DNA from 3 places in the Bradyrhizobium sp. 45 genome. Region 2 is predicted to be linked to each of the others. Evidence: predicted binding sites of a transcription regulator. Region 2 holds the regulator's gene; each other region holds the start of a gene.
The links. Region 2 encodes LexA, which represses DNA repair genes until DNA is damaged. Its sites were predicted from a motif close to TGTTCNNNNTGTGTTCNG; they were not measured.

Region 1: a site for LexA is predicted at 2,069-2,086, ahead of IVB42_RS23720 (ribonuclease T2). Genes of this name have one in related genera too.
Region 3: a site for LexA is predicted at 1,585-1,602, ahead of IVB42_RS36805 (PA0069 family radical SAM protein). Genes of this name have one in related genera too.

What each region holds. Positions count from the first base shown of each region.
Region 1 covers NZ_JADPIX010000122.1:705,551-708,824, forward strand. The annotation lists gene IVB42_RS23710 (cold-shock protein) at 1-166, opposite strand, end outside; gene rlmJ (23S rRNA (adenine(2030)-N(6))-methyltransferase RlmJ) at 417-1,277, opposite strand; gene IVB42_RS23720 (ribonuclease T2) at 1,330-2,022, opposite strand; gene IVB42_RS23725 (hypothetical protein) at 2,142-2,606, opposite strand; gene IVB42_RS23730 (hypothetical protein) at 2,789-3,082, shown strand; gene IVB42_RS23735 (DUF3617 family protein) at 3,126-3,274, shown strand, end outside.
Region 2 covers NZ_JADPIX010000100.1:137,739-141,012, forward strand. The annotation lists gene IVB42_RS15595 (hypothetical protein) at 1-110, shown strand, start outside; gene glp (gephyrin-like molybdotransferase Glp) at 349-1,560, shown strand; gene lexA (transcriptional repressor LexA) at 1,737-2,438, shown strand; gene IVB42_RS15610 (hypothetical protein) at 2,932-3,274, shown strand, end outside.
Region 3 covers NZ_JADPIX010000151.1:64,225-67,498, forward strand. The annotation lists gene IVB42_RS36800 (VOC family protein) at 1-376, opposite strand, end outside; gene IVB42_RS36805 (PA0069 family radical SAM protein) at 400-1,563, opposite strand; gene IVB42_RS36810 (phosphoketolase family protein) at 1,775-3,274, shown strand, end outside.

The DNA of each region.
Region 1 (3,274 bases), on a different contig from region 2:
CCGGTTCGACTTCGAAAGTAATACGCTGTCCTTCGGCAAGGTCCTTCAGTCCGGCCCGCTCCACAGCAGTAATATGTACGAAGACGTCGCGGCCCCCGTCGTCCGGTTTGATGAATCCGTAGCCGCGCTCACCGTTGAAAAACTTGACCGTTCCCGTCATGGCCATCGGGAAACTCCCCCTCATTGCTCCTCCGTCGTGACGCAGACGCGCGTCACGACATGACCGGGCCTTACGAAGCCCGGGAGCTGGCCATCCTTCGGCAGACCATTCGGTCCGACTGGATCTTTCTTAGGCCTTCACTCCGCCGCAACCATTCGCGGAAGCGGAACGTAAAGCCAGTCACTGCAACAGCATAATACGGTTCTCTGCAGATTGACTACCGCTCCTGCATATTTTTCCCAAGAATGCCGGAGTGTTACGGTCTCGGCACCTCTAACCGGAATCTGGCAGCGCCACCCTGGCCGAGCGGCATTTCCAGCTCCGGCAGGATCGTCTTGAGTTCGCCGTGCAGCGTGTAAGGAGGATTGACGATCAAGAGCCCGCTGGAGGTGAGGGCTGCGCCGTCGGCTTGCGGCGCCACGCTGAATTCGAGGCGCAGGCATTTTCCCGGCGGTTTTGCTGCGGCTGCGAGCCGCGCCACTGATTGCACCAGCGTGTCGGTGGCGCGTCGGCTCTTGGCGGGATACCAGATTACATAGATACCGGTCGGCCATTTCGCGAAAGCCGCCGAGAAGGCCTCTGCGAGCTTTTCGAACTCGTCCTTTGCCTCGAAGGGCGGGTCGATCAGAACGAGCCCACGCCGTTCCTTCGGCGGCACGAAAGCCGGCAGCGCCATCCAGCCGTCGAGGTCGACCACGCGGGCCTGTTCGTCGCGGCGCAGTACGCCGATCAGCGCCTTGCGCGCCTTCGGCTCGAGCTCGCAGAGCAAGAGGCGGTCCTGCGGCCTCAGCAGGCCGCGTGCGATCAGCGGCGAGCCCGGATAGGCCTTGAGCTCGCCCTTCGGATTGAAGGCGCGGACGATGTCGAGATAGGGCTTGGTCAGCGCCATGGCGTCGTTCGACAACCGCGCCTGCATCAGCCGCGCAATGCCCGTCAGCCACTCGCCGCCCCGGCGCGCTTCGTCGCTTTCGAGATCGTAGAGGCCAGCGCCGGCATGGGTGTCGATGACGCGGAACGCACCCGGCTTGTCCTGGAGATAGGTGATGATGCGCGTCAGCACGATGTGCTTGATGACATCGGCGAAGTTGCCGGCATGGAAGGCGTGGCGGTAATTCATGCAAGAGCACTACGCCACGTGACGGCCCGAGCAAAGAGGCACGACGCCTGGGCTAGCCACCCCGGATCGGCGGCATCGTCACCTGGTCGCGGCGGCAGGCGCGGCCGTCGATCTCCTCGCAGGCGCGGAATTGCAGGTCCTTGCTGAGGCAGATGCGGACTTCCGATAGCCGCGTCCGGTTGCAGGTGATCGAGACGGCGGCATTGCTGAGGCCCGGATTGGCCTTGATGAAGGCTTCCTCCACCTCCGCCGGCGCCACGGTCTTGGCCTGCGATAGATCGAGATATTCGGCTGGAATCTTGATCGCGGCGCGCGCCTTGCGGATCGTCTCGAAATAGCTGCGGTCAGCGAGCCCCGAGCAGGTGCCGTGCTTGTCCCACTCATTGAAGATCAGCCCCGGCGCCGGCATCAGATCGAGCATGGAGGAGACGATGCTGCGGTTCAGCCGCGGCGAGGGCCGCTGGCAATATTCCGGAAATCCGCTCTCATATTGCGGCCACAAACCATGCACCACGAAAGCGTAGGGCCGTCCGCTGCACTGGGTCTGCGAGCGGCCGCCGCGCTCCGCCGCCTCCTCGCAGAAAGAGGGCGACCAAGACAGTGACAGCACATAAAAATCGAATTCGCCGGGCGTGTTCTGCCGCTTGTCCTGGGCCTTTGCGCCATCGGCCAGCGCAGCCAGCCCGGCCGCAAGCGTCAGCGAGATCATCAGGCGGGAGAACGAATGCAATCTGGAATGAAACATGGCGACGCCCCTCAACTAGACTGTGCAGACAAGCCTAGCAGGCGATAAGAACATTTCAAGAACAAAATGCGGGTGACCGTCGTTCGGCCGCCTGATCGGTCCGGATCAGAACGTTTCAATTACTGTTTGGCGGCGCGGCAGGCCGGGTTGTAGGCCCAGTTGCGGTCGAGCCCGACCACGCACCATTCGACGCCTTGGCCGTAGCCGGCGAAGCCGCCATCCTCCACGATCGAGAAATGCACCTTGCGCATCTTGCCGTCCGTGAGCATGGCCTCGCCGGTGCAATAGCGGCGCGGGATGTTGTCGGATGCCCAAGGCCGGAACGCGGTCTCGTGAACTGCGGCGAAGCCGGTGATCTTCAACGAAGAATTCCAGAACGCGCTTTCTTTCTCCCAGAACTGGGTCGCGATCGTCGGCAGCGCCCTGTCGCACTCGGAGACGTTGCCGTCATAGCGCGGCCCGCTCAGCCAGAAATTCAGCTCCAGCGGATTGGCGGCCCTGGCCTCGCCGAGCGACAGCGCCCCGAACAGGAGGCCGAGCACGGCGGCAAAGCGGAGCGATTTCAGGAAGGTCGAGGCGCGCATGGATGATCCAGACAGCATGATCTGCAAGGGTCGGACGGTGCCGTGAAGGCCGGGGGAGGTCAAGTGCAGCGCGGCAACACTTGCCGACGAGTTGACCGCAATGCTGCGTTGGACCGGCCATCCGTTCTTTCCACCGCCGCGCCGACACCGTAAACTGCCGCCAACCAATCGGAGTGACGGGAATGCGAATCATTGCGGCCGCGGGCCTACTTGCCTTGGGTATGATGGCGAGCCAGTCGGCGCATGCCGATCTGCTTCCGGTGCCTCCGTTCAAGGGCAACGACACCGGCGGCATCATCGCCTATTCGATGGCAACCCAGGTCGATGCGCGGCAGGTCGCGGTCGATCACTGCGCGCGCTATGGCAAAGTCGCCAAATTCCTGGCGGTGCAGGCCTATGAGGGCGGCTACATCTCGTTCTCCTGCCGCTGGGTGCCCTATGGCGCCGCCGACCAGCCGATCCGCACGCTCTACTGAGGCGCTTTCGCACGCCGCTACCTCTCAGCCGGGAACTTCCCACATGACGCGCAAACTCGCTTTGCTCGGCTCCGCCCTTTGCCTCGTGTTGTCGGCAGGCAGCGCTCGCGCTGACGACCTGCCGGTGCGTAAGGCAGGGCTGTGGGAATTGAAGATGGTCCGGACCGGCACGCCGGTGCCCGAGATGACCAT
Region 2 (3,274 bases):
CCAAGCTTGTGAGCAAGGCCGCCGACCTGAAATCCCAAGCCGACCCGCTGCCCGACAAGGATCAGGGATCCAAGGCGCCCGACGTAACTCCCGGGCAGGCAGGGAGCTGATCGATTCAGGCCATGGCGCGTTCTCGCCTTGCCATGATTTTCGTCGCTTCCATGACCACTCTCCTGCCGATCTGTGACCTCCTTCGGATCATGCCGCGACGCGCTTGATCCTGCCTTCCGGAACAATGTGAAGGGGCGGGATGACTGTGCCTGCTCAGCCGCTTTTGCCTCTGCGCCTGCGCTCGGCTAGAAGACGTGCGGAACATTCGCCCGAACGTGCCGAGCAGGAGTTTTCGCCGTGGCCTTGATGCCGGTTTCTGACGCGCTTGCCGCGGTGCTGGCGGGTGCAGAGCCGCTGCCGGAAGAAATGATTTCCCTCGACGAGGCCTACCATCGCGTGCTCGCGCGTGACGTCGTGGCGCGGCGCACGCAGCCGCCGCAAGCGATGTCGGCGATGGACGGCTACGCGGTGCGCGCGGCCGACGCCGCGACGATCGATTCGGAGCTCACCGTCATCGGCGAAGTCGCAGCGGGCCGACCGTTCGAGGGGACGGTCGGAGCCGGCGAGGCCGTGCGGATCTTCACCGGCGGCGTCGTTCCCTTTGGCGCGGACGCCGTCGTGATCCAGGAGGACACGGTCGCCGCCGGCAAGCGCATCACGATCAAGGAAGCCGCGATCGCCGGCCGGCACATCCGCCCCGCCGGCGTCGATTTCCGCGAGGGCGACGTGCTCCTGCGCAAGGGAAGCCGTCTGACCGAGCGAGACCTCGCGCTCGCCGCCGGGATGAATCATCCGCACCTTGCCGTTGTCAGGCGTCCGAAGGTCGCGATTCTCGCCACCGGCGACGAGCTGGTGATGCCGGGCACCACGCCCGGCCACGGCCAGATCGTCTATTCCAACGGCTACGCCCTGCACGCGCTCGCCCGCAGCGAGGGCGCCGAGACCATCGACCTCGGTATTGCCGCCGACACGCTCGAGGCCACCACCGCCGGCATCCGCCGCGCCCGCGAGAGCGGCGCCGACGTCCTGATCACGACCGGCGGCGCATCGGTCGGCGACCACGATCTGGTCCAGCAGGCACTGCGGGACGAAGGCATCGCGATGGCGTTCTGGAAGATCGCGATGCGGCCAGGCAAGCCGATGATGCACGGGCGACTCGGCGCAATGGGTGTGATCGGCCTGCCGGGCAATCCCGTATCGTCCTACGTGTGCGCTTTCCTGTTCATGGTGCCGCTGATTCGCGCCCTGTCGGGCCGTTCAGTGATTCACCATCGCCATGAACGCGCCGTGCTCGGCCGCGACGTCGGCGCCAACGACCAGCGCGAGGACTATCTGCGCGCGCATCTTGAGGAGCGTGACGATGGCACACGCGTCGTTGTTCCCGTCAATCATCAGGACTCTTCGCTGCTTGCGAATCTCGCTGCAGCACAGGTACTTCTCGTCCGCGCACCATTCGCGCCGAAGGCCGAAGCCGGCACGGCTTGCGAAGTGTTGCGGCTCCCCGTCTGAGCGCCCCCGCAACGCGCGTTCCGCGCACTTTGCTCTGTTCACGGTAAATTAAGCAGTTGCGGAACATGTATCGAACATATAGTGTCTGTTCATGATTTGTTTCGAGCATGCAGCGGCTTATGGCCGAATTCAGCGTCTCGGAATCGGACGACATCAACCGGGGGACTTTGGTCGAGATGTTAACGCGCAAACAATACGAGCTTCTGCGGTTCATCAGTGAACGTCTGAAGGAAAGCGGCGTGCCGCCCTCCTTCGACGAGATGAAGGATGCGCTCGATCTGCGCTCGAAGTCGGGCATCCATCGCCTGATCACGGCGCTCGAGGAGCGTGGCTTCATCCGACGCCTGCCCAACCGCGCCCGTGCGATTGAAGTCATCAAGCTGCCGGAGCTCCAGGCAGCCGCTGGCAGCCGCCGCGGCTTCACGCCGAGCGTCATCGAGGGCAATCTCGGCAAGGTGCGTGCGAGCGCGAGCCTGCCCGCTGACGAGGGCGAACGTCCCGTCGCGGTGCCGGTGATGGGCCGCATCGCGGCCGGCACGCCGATCGAGGCGTTGCAGACCCGCAGCCATACTATCAGCGTACCGCCTGACATGCTCGGCTCGGGCGAGCATTACGCGCTGGAAGTGCGCGGCGACTCGATGGTCGAAGCCGGCATTCTCGACGGCGACATGGCCCTGATCCAGCGCAACGAGAGCGCCGATACCGGCGACATCGTGGTGGCGCTGATCGACGACGAGGAAGCGACGCTGAAGCGCTTCCGCCGTCGCGGCGCCTCGATCGCGCTCGAGCCCGCCAACGCGGCCTATGAGGTCCGCATCCTGCCGCCCAACCGGGTGAAGATTCAGGGCAAGCTGATCGGGCTTTACCGGAAGTACTGATACCGGGAGTCTTTCTATCGGCAGTACTTCATATCGGAAGCACTTCATGCCGGAGGTGCTTGGCGCCTCGCGCGCTTCCGATCGGCATCGCCGGTCAGAGATTGGAGCGGATCATCGTCCGCTCCGGCTGGATAGCCTTTCTGGTTCTGCACAGACTATCCGGCCCCTCCTCCAACGCTGGCTCCTCGCCACGCCGACGAAGCAGCACCGCTTCAAGCAGCACCGCTTCGCGGCTCGGTTGTTCGAGGAAACAGCGACCAGCGGTCAAGTTCGGCCGTTGCAGCCAAGTTGGCAATGTTCGCGTACGCGCCTCCCGAATGCATCGCGGCGAGCTTTGTTCCTATTGAATTCGGGAAAGATAATGTGATCGCGGCTTGCGGAAGCCAGCCGCAGATTTGCCCACAACCAAGCACAGCGTTCGTGCTTCCACTCTGATAGAGGCCTGCGCCTCGATAAGAGACGCGGGTTGCTATCCCAGCATGAGGAGCACCCGATGTGTGACTACAGCCTACATGCCGTCGCGTCGCGCCCCGCCGAAGTCGGCGAGACGATCGTCACGACAAGCTTCCGCGGCACCTCGACGCGCGGCTTCGCCTCTGCAGCCGATCCGTCCGTCGCCGTCTGCCTGCTGCCGGGGACGGAGCTCGCCTTCGCCGACGACGTCCGCTACGACAATCGCTGGATCTGGACGCGCACCATCAATTCCCGCGTCGGCAAGTTCGGCAAGATCGATCCGCACGTTCCCGACCGCCATCATGATGCGATCGAATTCCCCGACGGCAAATACGTGCTGGTGACGCAGCTCGTCGAAGGCCAGCGCGCGACGGTGCTGCAAC
Region 3 (3,274 bases), on a different contig from region 2:
GATCGGCGAAATAGCCGGAATAGCCGCCGTAGTCGGTCTCATGTGCTGCCTTCAGCAACGCGGCTCCCTTGCTGACGGCGAAGACCAGCACCGCATCCACCTCCTCACGCGCGCGGCAATTCCAGGCGAGCGTCATGCCGCGGAACGTCGATGGCCTCGGATGATCAGGCAATTTGGCGTCGACCGCGAGTTGATCCCAGGGAAACAACGCGAGCACCGGACCGCCGGTGTCATAGAACGCAACGGTCTCGCCGGTTACCTTGAGCCGGCGCGAGAAACCGAGCGCGTCGTAAAAGGCAATGCTGGCGCGGATGTCGTTCACGCCCAGCGTGATGACGGTCAGCCGCGGGATAGGAGCTGGCGGTTCCTTACTCATAGACGCCTCTCTCACTTCGTCCCTCAGAACAGGCTGAGCTGATCGCCGTTCCGCTTCGGCTTGGCAAAATGATCCGTCGTCAGCTTGGCGCGCCGTTTGTTCAGCCCGAGCCTGTCGCAAGCGATCTCGAAGCGGCGGCCGATGGTCCAGGCCATCGGGCCGGTGCCCTTCATGCGCTCGCCCCATTTCGCATCGTAGTCACGGCCGCCGCGCATGTCGCGGATCAGCGTGAAGACGTGGCGATACCGGTCCGGATAGTTCGCCATCAGCCATTCCCGAAAGAGATCGCGCACCTCGAGCGGCAACCGCAGCAACACGTAGGAGGCCTCCTTGACGCCGGCATGGGCGGCGGCATCCAGGATGCGCTCGATCTCGGAATCGTTCAGCGCGGGGATCACGGGCGCGACCATGACGGTGGTCGGAATGCCAGCCTCGGAAAGCTGCTTCAGTGCCTCCAGCCGCTTCGGCGGCGTGGACGCCCGCGGCTCCATGGTGCGCGCTAGTTTCGGATCGAGCGAGGTCACGGAGATCCCGACCTTGGCGAGGTTGCGTTTGGCCATTCGCGCGAGAATGTCGATGTCGCGCACGACCAGCGCCGACTTGGTGACGATCCCGACGGGATGGCCGGCGCGCTCCAGCACCTCCAGAATGCCGCGCATGATTTTGCGCTCGCGCTCGATCGGCTGATAGGGATCGGTGTTGGTGCCGATCGCGATCATCCGCGGCTCGTAGCCCGGCGCCGCAAGCTCCTTCTCGAGCAACGCCGGCGCCTCGGGCTTCACGAACAGCTTCGACTCAAAGTCGAGCCCCGGCGACAGGCCGAGATAGGCATGCGTCGGCCGCGCGAAGCAATAGACGCAGCCGTGCTCGCAACCGCGGTAGGGATTGATCGAACGATCGAAGCCGATGTCGGGAGATTCGTTGCGGGTGATCACCTTGCGCGAGGTGTCGATCCCGACCGTGGTCTTGAACGGGGGCAGTTCTTCAAGGCTCTGCCAGCCATCGTCGAATGCGACGCGCGCCTCGGCCTCAAACCGGCCGCTGGCGTTGGACTGCGCGCCCCGGCCTCGCCTGCGCTGGCGGTCGATGGCGACCGCCAGCTCAGGGAAGTCAGAAGGCGCACCCGCCGGCTCGGAGGGCGCCGTGACCGGCGGGTGCTTGAGAGCATGAGAGGATGCTGGACTCATGAAGCCAAGATAGCATGCCAAAGGAACAAATCAAGAACACAAACAAAAAACGTGAAAACAACCCCATGCACAGTCGAGCTGCCCAAATTTCGGGCGGGGGTTTTTGACTTCACGCAACACCAGCGTGACCACGATTCCGTTTGATCACGGGAGGGATCGATCGTCGCGGAACATGGTTGATGACGATCGTTGGGTGAAGGTCGGCAAGAACATGACAAATCAACAACAATTGGCCGCAGCGAGCAGCAACCTCGATCTGCTCGACCGCTATTGGCGCGCCGCGAACTATCTCTCCGTTGGGCAAATCTATCTCCTCGACAATCCGCTGCTGCGCGAGCCCTTACGGCCCGAGCACATCAAGCCGCGTTTGCTCGGCCATTGGGGCACGACGCCCGGTTTGAACTTCATTTATGCCCATCTCAACCGCATCATCCGCGCGCTGGACCTGAACGTGATCTATGTCTGCGGTCCCGGGCACGGCGGCCCCGGCATGGTCGCCAACACCTATCTCGAAGGCAGCTACAGCGAGCTCTATCCCGATATCGCGCGCGATACCGAGGGGTTGCGCAAGCTGTTCAGGCAATTCTCCTTCCCCGGCGGCATCCCGAGTCACGCGGCGCCGGAAACGCCGGGCTCGATCCACGAAGGCGGTGAGCTCGGTTACGCGCTGGTGCATGCCTATGGCGCGGCCTTCGACAATCCCGACCTGATCGTCGCCTGTGTCGTCGGTGACGGCGAGGCCGAGACCGCCCCGCTCGCCGCGTCCTGGCACTCCAACAAATTCCTCAATCCTGCGCATGACGGCGCGGTGCTGCCGATCCTGCATCTCAACGGTTACAAGATTGCCAATCCGACCGTGCTCGGCCGGATGCGCGACGACGAGATCCGCGATCTCTTCCGCGGGCTCGGCCACGAGCCGCTGTTCGTCGAGGGCGACGATCCCAAATTGATGCACCGGGCCATGGCAGACGCGCTCGACGTCGCGCTCGTCAGCATCCGGTCGATCCAGCAGCACGCCCGCGACGGCCGCAAGAGCGTCGAACGTCCGCGCTGGCCGATGATCGTGCTGCGCAGCCCGAAGGGCTGGACCGGCCCCAAGGAAGTCGACGGCAAGAAGGTGGAGGGCTTTTGGCGGGCGCATCAGGTGCCCGTCGCGAACTGTCGCGAGAACCCGGCGCATCTGAAGATTCTCGAAGACTGGATGCGCAGCTACGAGCCGGAAAAGCTGTTCGACGCGAACGGCGCGCTCATTGCCGAGCTCCAGGCGCTCGCGCCCGAAGGCAATCGCCGCATGGGCGCCAATCCGCACGCCAATGGCGGCCTTCTGAAGAAGGAGCTGAAGCTGCCGGACTTCCGCAGTTTCGCCGTCGAAGTAGCGCAGCCGGGCGGCGTCGTGGCGGAGGCAACCCGCGAGCTCGGGAAATTCCTGCGCGACGTCATCCGCCTCAACACCGAGGCCCGCAACTTCCGCATCATGGGCCCGGACGAGACTGCGTCGAACCGGCTCGATGCGGTGTTCGAGGCCACCGAACGCGTCTGGATGGAGCCGACAAAACCTTACGACGTGCATCTCGCCCAGGACGGACGCGTGATGGAAGTCCTGAGCGAGCATCTCTGCCAGGGCTGGTTAGAGGGTTACCTGCTCACGGGCCGACACGGCTTCTTCTCCTGCTACGAGGCGTTCATCCACATCGTGGATTCCATGTTCAAC